2 linked regions of the Methylococcus capsulatus genome follow. The protein of the gene in region 1 binds, or shares a complex with, the protein of each later gene. Links are inferred from orthologs where the notes say so. Each region holds a gene or a part of one and is shown in the gene's direction. Other genes may lie near its edges.

Region 1 (8,279 bases):
TGGCTGTGATCAGAACACTCAGCGGCAGCAACGGGAGCGCCGTGTGTTCCATGTGGGTGTACTCGTAGATGAACTCCGCCAGCAGCGCCAGCGCCAGAAAATAGAGCAAGGCGGGCCAGTCGCTGCGCAAAGCCCGCCACAGGGTGGTGCCGCTTCGGACGATCATGACGCTATCCTCGCTCGGGAAAGGCGCCGGTAAGTGAGTTTCTCCAGACCGACCGCCCAGAAGATCACGACACCGCCCGCCAGGGTCAGCAGCCACTCGTCCAGTCCGATCGGCTCGGAATGAAACAGCCAGTGCATGACCGGGGCGTAGATGAAGCCGGTCTGCGCCAACATCATCGCCCCGATCCCACCCCAGATCCAAGGATTGGAAAACATGCCCAGCTTCAGCATCGAATGGCTGAGGGAGCGGCAGTTGAGCAGATAGAACGCTTGACCGACGCAAAAGAAGTTGACCGCTGCGGTACGTGCCTTGTCGACGCTCTCCTCGTGCGTCAGCTCCCATTCGAACAAGCCGAATGAGCCCGCGCACAGCAGCAGCCCCACCCAGAGGGTGCGGAACATAAGCCGGCGGGTGAGGATAGGCTGCTCGGGGTTGCGCGGCGGCCGCCGCATGATATCCGGCTCCTTGGCTTCGAAGGCCAAGGGCAGGCCGAGCAGCACAGCGGTGGTCATGTTGATCCAGAGGATCTGCCCAGGCAGGATGGGCAGGGCGATGCCCGCGGACACCGCGATCAGGATGACCAGGCCCTGGCCGATGTTGGTGGGGAGGGTCCAGGTGATGAATTTCACCAGGTTGTCGTAGACACCCCGTCCCTCCTCCACGGCAGCCGCGATCGAAGCGAAGTTGTCGTCGGTCAGGACCATGGCGGCAGCCTCCTTGGATACCTCGGTGCCGGTGATGCCCATGGCTACGCCGATATTGGCCTGGCGTAGTGCGGGCGCATCGTTCACCCCGTCCCCGGTCATTGCTACGATGTGACCACGGGTCTGCAGGGCTTGGACGAGGCGCAGCTTCTGCTCGGGCGCGACGCGGGCGAATACCGCCGTCCGCTCCGCGGCCTCGGGCAGCGCCGCGTCCGGAATCTTGGCCAAGGCTCTGCCGTCGATGGCGCTTACGTTCGCCCCTTCGCCGTTCAGGCCGATCTGCCCGGCGATCGCGACGGCAGTGCCGAGGTGGTCGCCGGTGATCATCTTCACGCCGATGCCCGCGGCGCGGCAGGAAGCGACGGCCCGGACAGCCTCCGGTCGGGGCGGATCGATCATACCTTGAAGGCCAAGGAAGCTCAGGCCGGCGCTCACGTGCCCGTGCTCCACCGTGGGGTCGTCGGACAACCGTTCGCCCCGGGCGAACGCCAGGACGCGCAACCCTTGGGCCGCCATGGCGTCCACTTCGCGATGGATGGCGTCCGGATCGAGCGGTTCCGGCGCCATACCCCTGCCAAAGGCCGAATCGCAACGGCTCACAATGCTTTCCACGGAACCCTTGAGGTATACATGGCGGGTATTTTCGGCCCTGTTGTGGTGAAGGGTAGCCATGAACTGATACGCCGATTCGAAGGGAATGGCATCCAACCGCGGGTGCGATTCGGCCATCGCACCCTGATGCAGCCCCGCCTTGTAGGCGCAGACCAGCAGCGCCCCTTCGGTGGGATCCCCTTCGATTCGCCAGATGGCGTCCTCGCGCACTAGCCGGGCGTCGTTGCACAGCAAGCCGGCTTTGAGGGTTTCCAGCAGGACAGGGTATCCGGCGGGATCGATCTCGCTGCCTTCACGCAGGAATTCGCCCTCCGGGGCGTACCCGGAGCCGCCCACCGTGAACCGGTCTCCGCCGGCATAGACGGCTTTGACGGTCATCTGGTTCTGGGTCAAGGTTCCCGTCTTGTCCGAACAGATGACGGTGGTGCCGCCCAGGGTCTCCACTGCCGGCAGCTTACGGATGATGGCATGGCGGCCGGCCATGCGCCGCACACCGATGGCCAGCGTGATGGTCACGGCCACCGGCAGTCCTTCCGGAATCGCGGCAACCGCCAGCGCCACCGAGGCGAGGAAAGTCCCGGCCACATCTTCCCCGCGCCAATACCCAGCCAGGAAGGTGAGCGCCGCGAGCGCGACGATGAACCACATCAGCACCCGGCTGAAATGACCTATCTTGCGGGTCAGAGGCGTTTCCAGTTCGCCGGCTTCCCGGATCATCCGGTTGATGCGCCCGATCTCGGTGGCATCGCCGGTGGCGACGACGATTCCGACGCCGGTCCCAAAGCTGACCAGGGTGGAGGAATAGGCCATGTTATGGCGGTCCGCCAGCAGGGTATCGACCGGCAAAGGGGCGCATCCCTTCTCGACCGGCACCGATTCACCGGTCAGGGTCGATTCATCGATCTGCAGTTCCTTGTGACGCAGCAGACGCAGGTCCGCCGGCACCTTGTCGCCGGACTGCAGAAACACGATGTCGCCCGGCACCAGATCCTCCGCCGGCACCACCCGCCGCCCCCCCTCCCGCAGGACCGCAGCACTTTGGCTGAGCGTCCGCGCCAGCGCATCGATGGAACGCAGCGCGTTGATCTCCTGGATGAAACCGATCACCGCATTGATGAAGACGACGCCGAAGATGACGGCGGAATCCACCCAGCTCTTGAGGAACCCGGTCACACCAGCGGAAACCAGGAGGATGTATACGAGCGGGTGGTGGAATTGGCACAGGAACAGGGCGATGGCGCTTTTGCCCCGCTTGGGCGTGAGACGGTTGGGACCGTGGCGCTCACGCCGCCGTTCGGCTTCGCTTTCACTGAGCCCTCGCCCGGCGTCGACGCCGAGCAGCTCCGGAACGGAGTCGGTCGGAACATGATGCCAAGGGTGCGGATTCGGTTCGTGCATGACATTCCTCCGGGATGGGGCGGAAAGCCGTGATGGTACACCAAGCGCCAGGCGGCCGTCCGGCAGGCCCGGCCGGCTTCGGACGCCGCTGCGCCGCTTTGCCAAAGCGCCACCAAAACCCTTATATTCGGGCGTTTAACCAAGCGGCTAGCGCATGGACGTCATCAGCATCCGGGGCGCCAGAACCCACAACCTCAAGAACATCGACCTCGATCTTCCCCGCGACAAGCTGATCGTGATCACGGGGCTGTCGGGCTCGGGCAAGTCCTCACTGGCCTTCGACACGATTTACGCAGAAGGCCAGCGACGCTATGTGGAATCGCTTTCGGCCTATGCTCGCCAGTTCCTGTCGATGATGGAAAAGCCGGACGTCGACCACATCGAAGGGCTGTCACCGGCGATCTCCATCGAGCAGAAATCGACCTCGCACAATCCACGCTCCACCGTCGGCACCATCACCGAAATCTACGACTATCTGCGCCTCTTGTTCGCGCGCGCCGGGATTCCACGCTGCCCGGAACACGGGGTATCGCTGGAGGCGCAGACCATCAGCCAGATGGTGGACCACATCCTGGCCCAACCCGAGGGATCGCGCTGGATGCTGCTGGCGCCGGTGGTGAGCGAGCGCAAAGGTGAGCATGTACAGGTGCTGGAAGATCTGCGCGGACGCGGCTTCATCCGGGCGCGGATCGACGGCGCGGTGTACGAACTGGACGAGCCACCCAAGCTCGACCTGCGCAAGAAGCACAGCATCGAGGTGATCGTCGACCGCTTCAAGGTGCGTGCCGACCTGGCGCAGCGGATAGCCGAATCGTTCGAGACTGCGCTCAAACTGGCCGATGGCCTTGCCATCGCCGCTTCCATGGATGACGAATCCGTGGAAATCATCTACTCGGACAAATACGCATGTCCCCACTGCGGCTATTCGCTGAGCGAGCTCGAACCGCGGATCTTCTCGTTCAACAACCCGCGCGGCGCCTGCCCCGAGTGCGATGGCCTGGGCATAAAGCAGTACTTCGATCCCGCCCTGATCGTCCACAATCCGGAACTGAGCCTCGCCGGCGGCGCGGTGCGCGGCTGGGACCGGCGCAATGCCTATTATTACGGCATGATCCAGTCACTGGCCGAGCACTACGGCTTCGACCCGGAAGAGCCGTTTTCCAGCCTGCCCCTGCATGTGCGGGAGGTGATTCTCCACGGCAGCGGCAGCGAGGTGATTCCGTTCAAAGTGCTATCGCCGAAGGGAACCGCGCTGGTGCAGCATTACACCTTCGAAGGCGTGATCCCGGTGATGGAACGGCGCTACCGCGAGACCGATTCCACCCTCGTGCGCGAGGAACTGGCCAAGTACCTGTCAAGCAAGCCCTGTCCTGCCTGCGAAGGCACCCGCCTCAACCGGGCCGCCCGCCACGTCTTCATCGGCGACACCAACTTGCCGGGCCTCGCCCAACTGCCGGTCCGACGCGTGCTGGACTTTTTCGACGGACTCGAACTGAGCGGACGGCGCGGCGAGGTGGCGGCCAAAATCGTCAAAGAGATCCGCGCCCGGCTCCAGTTCCTCATCAATGTCGGTCTGGACTACCTCAGCCTGGACCGCAGCGCCGATACGCTCTCGGGAGGCGAAGCCCAGCGCATCCGCCTGGCCAGTCAGGTCGGCGCCGGCCTGGTCGGTGTCATGTACGTGCTGGACGAGCCTTCCATCGGCCTGCACCAGCGCGACAACCAGAGGTTGCTGGACACGCTGATCCGGCTGCGCGACATCGGCAACACCGTGATCGTAGTCGAACACGACGAGGACGCGATCCGACTGGCCGACCACGTGGTCGACATCGGTCCCGGCGCCGGCGTGCATGGCGGCCGGATCATCGCCCAGGGCACGCCGGAAGAGGTGATGGCCGCGCCGGCATCGCTCACCGGGCAGTATCTCTCCGGTCAGCGCCGCATCGCCGTGCCGGCCCGGCGCAATCCGCCCAACCCCGAACGCCGGCTGACGGTGCGCGGCGCCAGCGCCAACAACCTAAAATCGCTCGACGTGTCGATCCCGGTCGGGCTGCTGGTCTGCGTGACCGGCGTCTCGGGATCGGGCAAATCCACTCTGATCAACGACACCCTCTACCCCGCCGCCGCCCGCGAACTCAACGGCGCCTCGCTGACACCCGCAGCCTGCGCCGGGATAGAAGGGCTGGAGCACTTCGACAAGGTGGTGGACATCGATCAGAGTCCGATCGGGCGGACGCCCCGCTCCAATCCGGCGACTTATACCGGATTGTTCACACCCATCCGAGAGCTGTTCGCGGCGACCCCGGAAGCGCGCTCGCGCGGCTATACGCCGGGCCGCTTCAGCTTCAACGTCAAGGGCGGACGGTGCGAAGCCTGCGCGGGCGACGGCGTCATCAAGGTGGAAATGCACTTCCTGCCCGACGTGTTCGTGCACTGCGACGTCTGCAAAGGCCAGCGCTACAACCGCGAAACCCTGGAAATCCGCTTCAAGGGCAAGACCATCCACGAAGTGCTGGCGATGACCGTGGAGGAGGCCGCGGCGTTCTTCTCGGCCATCCCCGCGGTGGCGCGCAAGCTCCAGATGCTGATGGAAGTGGGCCTCTCCTACGTCACCCTCGGCCAGAACGCCGTCACCCTCTCCGGCGGCGAAGCCCAGCGCGTCAAGCTCGCCCGCGAACTGTCCCGGCGCGACACCGGCAAAACGCTCTACATCCTCGACGAACCGACCACCGGCCTGCATTTCCACGACATCCAGCAGCTCCTCAACGTCCTGCACGAACTGCGTGACCGCGGCAACACCGTCATCGTCATCGAGCACAACCTGGACGTCATCAAGACCGCCGACTGGATCATCGACCTCGGCCCGGAAGGCGGCGAAGGCGGCGGACGTCTCGTGGCCGAAGGTACACCGGAACAAGTCGCGGCGAATCCAGATTCGCATACGGGGAGGTTTTTGGGGCCGTTGTTGGAGCGGGGGCGGTGAGTTAGCCAGCGTAGGTCCGATTAGCGCAGCATAATCGGACGAATGGCTGACATCCGGCGATAATGCTTACGTCAAGAACGGAAAACGGGCATGCCCAATTATCGACGCGCGTTCGTGCCCGGCGGTACTTGGTTCTTTACGGCCAATCTGCTGCAACGCTACGGCAACGATCTGCTGGTCCGCGAGATCGGCTTGTTACGCGAAACGGTGAAGCGGGTGTGCTCGCATCACCCGTTTCGAATCGATGCCTGGGTGGTATTACCGGATCACTTGCATTGCGTGTGGACCTTGCCGCCCGGCGATAGCGATTTCAGCCTGCGGTGGCGATTGATCAAGAACGGATTCTCGCGTGCATTGCCCAAAACCGAACGCCGGTCGGATATCCGCAAGGCCGCCGGGGAGCGAGGAATCTGGCAACGTCATTATTGGGAGCATTTGATCCGAGACGATGCCGATTATCAGCGGCATGTGGATTATGTGCATGTGAATCCGTTGAAACATGGCCACGTCATGCGTGTACAGGATTGGCCTTATTCCACCTTTCACCGGTACGTTGCGAAAGGGATTTATCCGGCGGATTGGTGCGGTGATATAGGTGTTTCGGTGGGTGGCGGTGAATGACTTTCGTCCGATTACGCTGCGCTAATCGGACCTACCTGAAGTTGGCGCATGGCGATGGGTGACGCAATTCTGGACGAGAGACACGATGTGATTTGCCGCTGCAGCGGCACGACGGCCTGGCAAATCAGGCGGCAGTTCGATAAGGGCTTAACCGATATCGATGGGATATCGAGGGCGACGGGCGCGTGCTCTGGTTGCGGGGCTTGCGATGCCGATATCATGGCGCTGCTGGCCGAATACCTTTTAACCGTTTCCCCAAGCCCCAACTGATGCCTGAACCGCCCTGCTTCCCTCTTGCCGGCCCAAACAGCGGATGGCTACAATCCTCCCTCCCGCCATTCTCCGTAAATTAGAAAATGAGCTACAAAGCCAGCCTCGTTAAATTCGCTATCAAGTTGACCCCGAAATTCCTGATTTTGTGGATCGCTAACATTATTCTCAAGGGCATTGCGGAGCTGACTTATTTTGCCTTTGACATCGATACACGAAAAGCTTACATCGCAGTAAACCTTGCCGGTGAATCGGAAACGATCGAAGTCTGGCTTGAAAACTTTTATATCATCGCCGACGGGACATCCCATCAATTCGTCATCCAGCAGGGCCGGTCCAACCGCCTCTGGCTGAACAATCTGCTGGCCCGTGTCGCGGGAAAGGCCTGGAAAATTCCTGAGCTGCCGCAGTATTCGGCGCAGCTCAAGCTTGCTGCGGAGCTGCTGGCGGCGAAAGGCTGAATCCCATCCTCATCCCCGCCCTTCCCCCGCCGGAAAGGGAGCCCCCCCTCCCGGCGGGAGTCGGAAGAACTTACCTCCATGGCATGACCCGAGCCGGAGACCGTTCACTCCTGACGCCGTCACGGGAATGCGCAGGGCGGTCATGCGGCGTTAGACTCGTAAACCAGACTTGCGGCCCGTCAATCACCCGCCACCGTCATGGTCTCGATCAGAATCGATCCGGTGCGAATATTGCCGCGGAGGTCGACGTCATTGCCGATGGCGACGACGTGACCGAACATGTCCCTGAGATTGCCGGCGATGGTGATTTCCTCCACTGGAAACCGGATTTCACCGTTCTCCACCCAGTAACCCGCGGCGCCACGCGAGTAGTCGCCGGTGACGATGTTGACGCCCTGCCCCAGCAATTCGGTGACGATCAGCCCGGTGCCCATGCGCCGGATCAGGTCCTCGAAGGCTTCACTGCCCGAGTCGACGATCAGATTGTGCACGCCGCCGGCGTTGCCGGTCGTCTGCATGCCCAGCTTGCGGGCCGAGTAGGTGCTCAGCACATAGGATTCGAGCACGCCGTTCCGGACCAGGTCGCGCGCCCGCGTCGCCACGCCCTCGGCATCGTAGGGGGCACTGCCCAAGCCGCGGAGAAGGTGCGGCTGTTCGTGGATGTGGACGAACTCGGGGAAGATGCGCTGGCCCAAGGCGTCCAGCAGGAACGAGGACTTGCGGTAGAGATTGCCGCCACGGACCGCTGCGATCAGATGGCCGATCAGGCTGGAAGCCACGTCAGCGGCAAACAGCACGGGGCATTGCCGGGTCGACAGGCCCCGCGCGCCCAGCCTGCGCACGGTGCGCTCGGCAGCCTTGCGTCCCACCGCCTCGGCGGATTCCAGTTCGGCCGGGTCGCGCGCCACGGTCCACCAGTCGTCCCGCTGCATGCTGCCCTCGCGCTCGCCGATCACCGAACAGGACAAACCATGACGACTGCTGGCATAGCCGTGCAGGAAGCCAAGGCTGTTGCCCAGTACCCGTACGCCTTCGAAGGCGTTGAGACTGGCGCCTTCCGAGTT
Region 2 (6,490 bases), 1.8 Mb from region 1 along the record:
CGGCTTCCGAGCCATGCGCCGCCGCCCCACGGTCTCTTCGTTCGGGGAGCCCCGGCCTCAAACCGGCGGCACAATCCGTTCATCCACACCTTGCCGAATCAAGTGACATCGATACGATTCATTCCCGAGTGGGAAAAACAATCCGCCGTGCTGATTGCCTGGCCGCCGGGCAGCGGCGACTTCGCCCCGTGGTTGGAAGAGGTCGAACAGACCTATGCGGCCATTGCCGCGGCGGTGAGCCGGCGCGAAACCCTCCTCATCGCCTGCCTGGACCGGTCCCATGAACGGCGCATTGGTACTATCCTGGCCAATACCGGGACAGACTACTGCAGCCGAGTCGTTTTCGTCCGGATTCCATATGACGATATCTGGGTACGCGACACCGCGCCGCTCAGCCGGCTGCACGAAGGCCGGTTGGAACTGCTGGATTTCCGCTTCAATGGCTGGGGCGGGAAATACGACTGCGCTGACGACGCGGCACTGGCCGCGCGCCTCGTGACCATGGGTATCTTCGGCCAGACGCCACGGGTGGCGGTCGATTTCGTTCTGGAAGGCGGCAGCGTGGAAACCGACGGCCTCGGCACCGTCCTGACGACCAGTCAGTGCCTGCTCAATCCGAACCGCAATCCCGGCTATAGCCGCGTAGAAATCGAGGCCCGGCTCATGGAGACGCTGGGAACCGATCGCATCCTCTGGCTCGATCACGGCAAGGCCGAAGGCGACGACACCGACGCCCATGTCGACACCCTGGCAAGGTTCTGCTCGGAACACACCATCGCCTATACGGCCTGCGACGACGCATCCGATCCGCACTACGCGCCGCTTAAGGCGATGGAGCGGCAGCTGCAAGAGATGAAACAGCGCGACGGCCAGCCTTACTCCCTGGTGCCGTTGCCGATCCCGCAACCCATCCGCGACGGGAAAGGCCGGCGCCTGCCTGCCACCTACGCCAATTTCCTGATCATCAACGGCGCAGTTCTGGTTCCCGTGTACGGCGATCCGGCGGACGCGGTCGCCCTCGAGCGCCTGGGGCCGTGTTTCCTGGGGAGGGAAATCGTCCCCATCCACTGCACTCCGCTGATCCGCCAATACGGTAGCCTGCACTGTATGACCATGCAGTTTCCCGAAGCCGCCGGAGTCTCCCGCCCATGAAATCCATCCTCAAGCTGGCGCTGGTACAGCAGGCCTGTAACGGCAACCGGGAACACAATCTGGCCGTATCGGTCGAAGGCGTCCGCGCTGCCAAGGCCAAAGGTGCCGACCTGGTAATGCTGCCGGAGCTGCACCTCGGGCCGTATTTCTGCCAAACCGAGGACTGCGGCTGTTTCGACGGCGCCGAACCCATTCCCGGCCCCACCACCGCCGAACTGGCATCCGTGGCGCGGGAGCTGGGCATCGTGGTGGTCGCCTCGCTGTTCGAACGGCGGGCCCCTGGCCTCTATCACAACACGGCGGTGGTGCTGGACAGTGACGGCAGCCTGGCCGGAAAGTACCGGAAGATGCACATCCCGGACGATCCCGGCTATTACGAGAAGTTCTATTTCACCCCCGGCGACCTAGGCTTCCGCCCCATCGACACCTCGGTCGGACGTCTGGGGCTGCTGGTCTGCTGGGACCAATGGTATCCGGAGGCCGCGCGCCTGATGGCGCTGGCCGGTGCCGATCTCCTGCTCTACCCCACAGCCATCGGCTGGAACCCGGCCGACGACGAGGCCGAACGGTCGCGTCAGCTCGAGGCCTGGATCACTGTGCAGCGCGGCCACGCGGTGGCCAACGGACTTACGGTGGCCGCCTGCAACCGCATTGGCAGCGAACCCGATCCCAGCGGCCAGACGCCCGGCATTGTGTTCTGGGGAAACAGTTTCGCCGCCGGCCCCCAGGGCGAATTCCTCTGCCGCGCCGGTTCGACGGACGCGGAATTGCTGATGGTGGCGGTGGACCGCAAGCGCTCCGAAGACGTCAGGCGCATCTGGCCTTTTCTGCGTGACCGCCGTATCGACAGTTATGACGGATTATTGCGGCGCTATCTCGATTGACTCTTCCTCGAAGCAGCCTCCAAAAAAAAACCGGGGGCGAGCACGAAGCTCGCCCCCGGCTTTTTACCACCGGAATCAGGCCCTGATCTCAAATTCCTTGATATCGTGGCCCTGCGCGAGCAAAGCCTGCAGCCAACGTGGTTTCACGCCTCGGCCGCTCCATTTTTCCGCAGGATTATGCGGGTTCTGGTATTTCGCAGGCACCTTGGCGCCCCGGCGGGTACTCGGCGCACCCACTCCCTTGGAAAGATCTTCGACGATCTGGAACCGGACACCCGCCTTGGAAGCCAGTTCACTCATCTGGCGAAGATATTCGCGCCGCTCCGATTCAAGTTTTTCCTTGAGCGCCTTGGTCGCTGCATCAATGAGCGACTGTAATTCCTGCGCCGTATAACCAGAAAAATCATGTGACATTGACAACACCTCTCTGAGCAAGTCTTAAGCTATATTGTTGTGACCTTTAATATAATACATAAATCCGAGAACACAATACAATATGTCTTCCGCCTATCTGTACCGAGAAGTGCGAATTGCCGGCAGCGGAGCTCGCTTTTTCGCACCGATGCCGTTTGGCGCATTTCAGTCGGCTGGGAACCGGGCCACATCCTTCGTAAGACCCCAGACAATTCTTCCGGGCCGTGCCACCCCATTTAATTCGGCGGAACGCTCGCCCCCATTCCCCGGAATCGTCCCTGGCCAGCCCCGCGTTTTATGAAGCCGCTCGGCTAAAACACATCCCTTTCCGCCGACATATCGTCGGACGTCCGGTATCCCGATAGCATGAAACCACAAACCTCCGCTTCTTCCCTGACTTCGCCTTTGAAACCCGCCTTGCCCGCGGCCCGCCGCCAGGCGCTCTGCTGGAGCGGGCTGTACGGTTGCGCCGATTCCCTTGCGATCGCTTCGGCGTTCGGTGAGTCACCCGGCTTGTTTCTCGTGGTCACCGCCGACGCCCAGAGCGCTTTACGCATCGAACAGGAAGTGAAGACATTTCTCGGTAGGAATGCGGGGATCCTCCCATTCCCCGACTGGGAAATCCTTCCCTACGATGTGTTTTCACCCCTCCCTGAAATCACTTCGCAGCGGCTGCGGACTTTTTACGAGTTATCCCGCATCCAGCATGGCCTGCTCATCACTCCCGTATCCACCCTGATGCATCGGGTGGCTCCGCGGACCCACACCCTGGCCAATACGTTTTCCATTCGCGCGGGAAGCACCGTGAATATCGACCAGACCAGGCAGACGCTCGAAAGTGTAGGCTATCAGTGCGTCTCGCAAGTATACCAGCATGGCGAATTCGCGATCCGGGGCTCGATACTCGACCTTTATCCCATGGGGAGCGAGACGCCTTATCGCATCGAGCTCTTCGACGAGGACGTGGAAACGATCCGTACCTTCGATCCGGAAAGCCAGCGCTCGATCGAAAAAGTGGAAGGCATAGAGCTTTTCCCTGCCCGCGAATTTCCGTTCGACGAGGCCGCCATTAAAAGGTTCCGGCAGAATTTCCGGGCCGAATTCCCGGACGCGGTGAGCCGTAGCCTCCTGTATCAAGATGTCAGCAAGGGAATCGCCGTCGGGGGGATCGAATACTACATTCCTCTGTTCGTGGAACGGATGGATACGCTGTTCGATTACCTGCCGGGCGATACGACGCTGATATTGCACGGCGATGTCGAACAGGCCGCCGCCACCTATTACGCCGAGACCGCCAGTCGTCACGACCAGCGCCGCCACAACCTGGACCGGCCGCCGCTGCCGCCGGCCCGCCTGTTTCTGGAGCCCGAAGCGCTGAGCTCCAGCCTCGCATCCTTCAACCGCGTCATGATCGCGGCTGCGGACGCCGCTCCCCCCGCCGCGGTGAAATTCGACTGCGCGCCGCCACCGCCACTGCATCCGGAAACCAAGACCCAGCCTCCCTACGAGCCCCTGCAACGCTTCATTGGGGAGTTTGCGGGGAAAATCCTGCTGGTGGCGGAATCTGCAGGCCACCGCGAGACCCTGGCGGCGAACCTCGCCAAGTACCGGATCCGTCCACGGGTCGTGGAGGGCTGGGCCGACTTCCTTGCAGTGCCGGACCCGCTGTGCCTGATGGTCGCCGCCCTCGATCACGGCCTGGTCATTTCCGATCCACCCCTGGCGATCGTGACCGAAGCTCAGCTCACCGGCGACAAGGCCCAGCAGCGCAGGCGCCGGCAGCGCATGCCATCCAAGGATTTCGGCCAATTCCTGCGCAGCCTGGAAGAACTGGAGATCGGCGCGCCGGTGGTGCATCGCGAACACGGCGTCGGCCGCTATCTCGGCCTGCAGCGGATCGAGACCGGCGGCGTGGAGTCGGAATTCCTGACGATTCGCTACGCCAACGACGACAAGCTCTATGTGCCCGTTTCGGCGCTCGGCATGGTCAGCCGCTACGCCGGCGCGGACCCGGAACACGCGCCGCTGCACCGCCTGGGCAGCGAACAATGGGCCAAAGCCCGCCGCAAGGCGCTGGAACAGGTCCGCGATGTCGCCGCCGAACTGCTGGACATCCATGCCAAGCGGGCCGCGGTGAGCGGACGGAGTTTCGCCACTCTGACCGAAGAGTACTTGAGCTTCGCCGCTCAGTTCCCGTTCGAGGAAACACCTGACCAGGAAACCGCGATCCAGGACGTCATCCGCGACCTCGCCGCACCCCGTCCGATGGACCGGGTGGTTTGCGGCGACGTCGGCTTCGGCAAAACGGAAGTCGCGATGCGGGCCGCCTTCATCGCAGCCCAGAACGGTCGCCAGGTCGCGGTGCTGGTACCGACGACCCTGCTGGCCCAGCAGCACTACAAGAACTTCTGTGACCGTTTCGCCGACTGGCCGATGCGGATCGAGGTGCTGTCGCGCTTCGTCTCCAAGAAGGACCAGGCCCAGACCATCGCGGACATCGGCGACGGCAAGGTGGACATCGTCATAGGCACCCACCGCTTGCTGCAGAAGGACATCCGCTTCAAGGATTTGGGTCTGGTCATCATCGACGAGGAGCACCGCTTCGGAGTCGCGCACAAGGAGCATTTCAAGAAGCTGCGCAGCGAAGTGGACTTCCTGGCGCTGACCGCCACCCCCATTCCCCGCACCCTGGACATGGCCCTGAGCGGCCTGCGCGAGATTTCCGTCATCGCCACCCCGCCGCCCCACCGGCACGTCATCCGCACTTTCGTCACCGAATGGGACGACACCTTGGTGCAGGAAGCCATCACGCGCGAGATCAAGCGCGGCGGCCAGGTCTATTTCGTGCACAACAAGATCGAGACTCAGCCCAGGCTGGCGGAACGGCTGGAAAAGCTGGTGCCCGGTATCCGCACCCGCATCGCCCACGGCCAGATGCCGGAACGCGAATTGGAAAACATCATGCTCGACTTTTACCACCAGCGCTTCAATGTGCTGCTTTGCACCACCATCGTGGAAAGCGGCATCGACGTGCCCAGTGCCAACACGATACTGATCGACCGCGCGGACACCTTCGGCCTCGCCCAGCTCCACCAGCTCCGGGGACGGGTCGGACGCTCGCATCACCGCGCCTATGCCTATCTGCTGGTGCCGCCAAAGAAGTCCATGACCGCCGATGCCGTCAAGCGGCTGGAAGCCATCGAGGCGGCGGGCGAACTCGGCGCCGGCTTCCTGCTGTCCTCGCAAGATCTAGAGATCCGCGGTGCCGGCGAGCTGCTCGGCGAGGAACAGAGCGGCCAGATCCAGGAAATCGGCTTTACCTTATATACCGAACTGCTGGAAAAGGCCGTCAACGCGCTGAAATCCGGCAAACGGCCAGAACTGGAAACCGATCACCTCGGTGGTACCGAGGTAGACCTGCAATGCGCGGCGCTGATCCCGGAGGAATATCTGCCCGACGTGCACGCCCGTCTGGTGCTGTACAAACGCATCGCCAATGCTCGCAGCGACGACGAACTGCGCGAGCTGCAGATCGAGATGATCGATCGCTTCGGCCTGCTGCCGGAGGCGACCAAGAACCTGTTCGCGGTCAGCGCGCTAAAGAACGAGGCCGCCAAGCTGGGTATCGCCAAGATCGAAGCCAGCGCAACCGGCGGCCGACTGATTTTCGAAGCCCAGCCCAACATCGACCCAGCCGCGATCATCCTGCTGATTCAGAAAGAGGCTACCACCTACAAGCTGGACGGCCCGGATAAACTGCGGTTCATTGCCAAGCTCCCCAACCCGGCGGAGCGCGTCCGGTTCGTGGAAGCGCTGCTGGACCGGCTGAAGGCCAAGTGAGACGACGGTAGCCTTGATGGTCTCCCTGGCCCGCTCCTCACTGGTCTACGACTGGCGCCGCTATGCCTCCGCGGTGTTCGCCATCACCTTCGCCGGGCTGCTGGCGCTGGTGCAGCTGGCGCTGGGACTGTTCGGCACGGTCTCGGTGGCGATCGACCAGTCCGACGCGGACCTCTGGATCGGCTACCCCAAGACCCAGA

The links. Proteins that work in one complex are often made in the same cells at the same time.
Region 2: the proteins of uvrA (region 1) and mfd are in contact, whole or in part, in a crystal structure (PDB 4DFC), measured with the Escherichia coli proteins. The link is inferred for Methylococcus capsulatus from one-to-one orthologs.

What each region holds. Positions count from the first base shown.
Region 1 is NZ_CP104311.1:1,370,909-1,379,187, reverse strand. The notes cover bases 2,639-6,063. They hold uvrA (excinuclease ABC subunit UvrA), read left to right. Parts: upstream 2,639-3,034; coding sequence 3,035-5,863; downstream 5,864-6,063. Other genes in these bases: N4J17_RS06765 (REP-associated tyrosine transposase), read left to right, coding at 5,954-6,063; N4J17_RS06775 (cation-transporting P-type ATPase), read right to left, coding at 2,639-2,880. In the rest of the region: N4J17_RS06780 (bestrophin family protein), read right to left, coding at 1-166; more of N4J17_RS06775, read right to left, coding at 163-2,638; more of N4J17_RS06765, read left to right, coding at 6,064-6,484; N4J17_RS06760 ((2Fe-2S)-binding protein), read left to right, coding at 6,533-6,754; N4J17_RS06755 (hypothetical protein), read left to right, coding at 6,841-7,215; metalloprotease PmbA, read right to left, coding at 7,395-8,279. UniProt on the Escherichia coli protein: The UvrABC repair system catalyzes the recognition and processing of DNA lesions. UvrA is an ATPase and a DNA-binding protein. A damage recognition complex composed of 2 UvrA and 2 UvrB subunits scans DNA for abnormalities.
Region 2 is NZ_CP104311.1:3,135,414-3,141,903, forward strand. The notes cover bases 2,428-6,490. They hold mfd (transcription-repair coupling factor), read left to right. Parts: upstream 2,428-2,816; coding sequence 2,817-6,290; downstream 6,291-6,490. Other genes in these bases: N4J17_RS15185 (H-NS family nucleoid-associated regulatory protein), read right to left, coding at 2,428-2,450; N4J17_RS15195 (hypothetical protein), read left to right, coding at 6,307-6,490. Outside these bases: N4J17_RS15175 (agmatine deiminase family protein), read left to right, coding at 103-1,152; N4J17_RS15180 (carbon-nitrogen hydrolase), read left to right, coding at 1,149-2,036; more of N4J17_RS15185, read right to left, coding at 2,112-2,427. UniProt on the Escherichia coli protein: Couples transcription and DNA repair by recognizing RNA polymerase (RNAP) stalled at DNA lesions. Mediates ATP-dependent release of RNAP and its truncated transcript from the DNA, and recruitment of nucleotide excision repair machinery to the damaged site.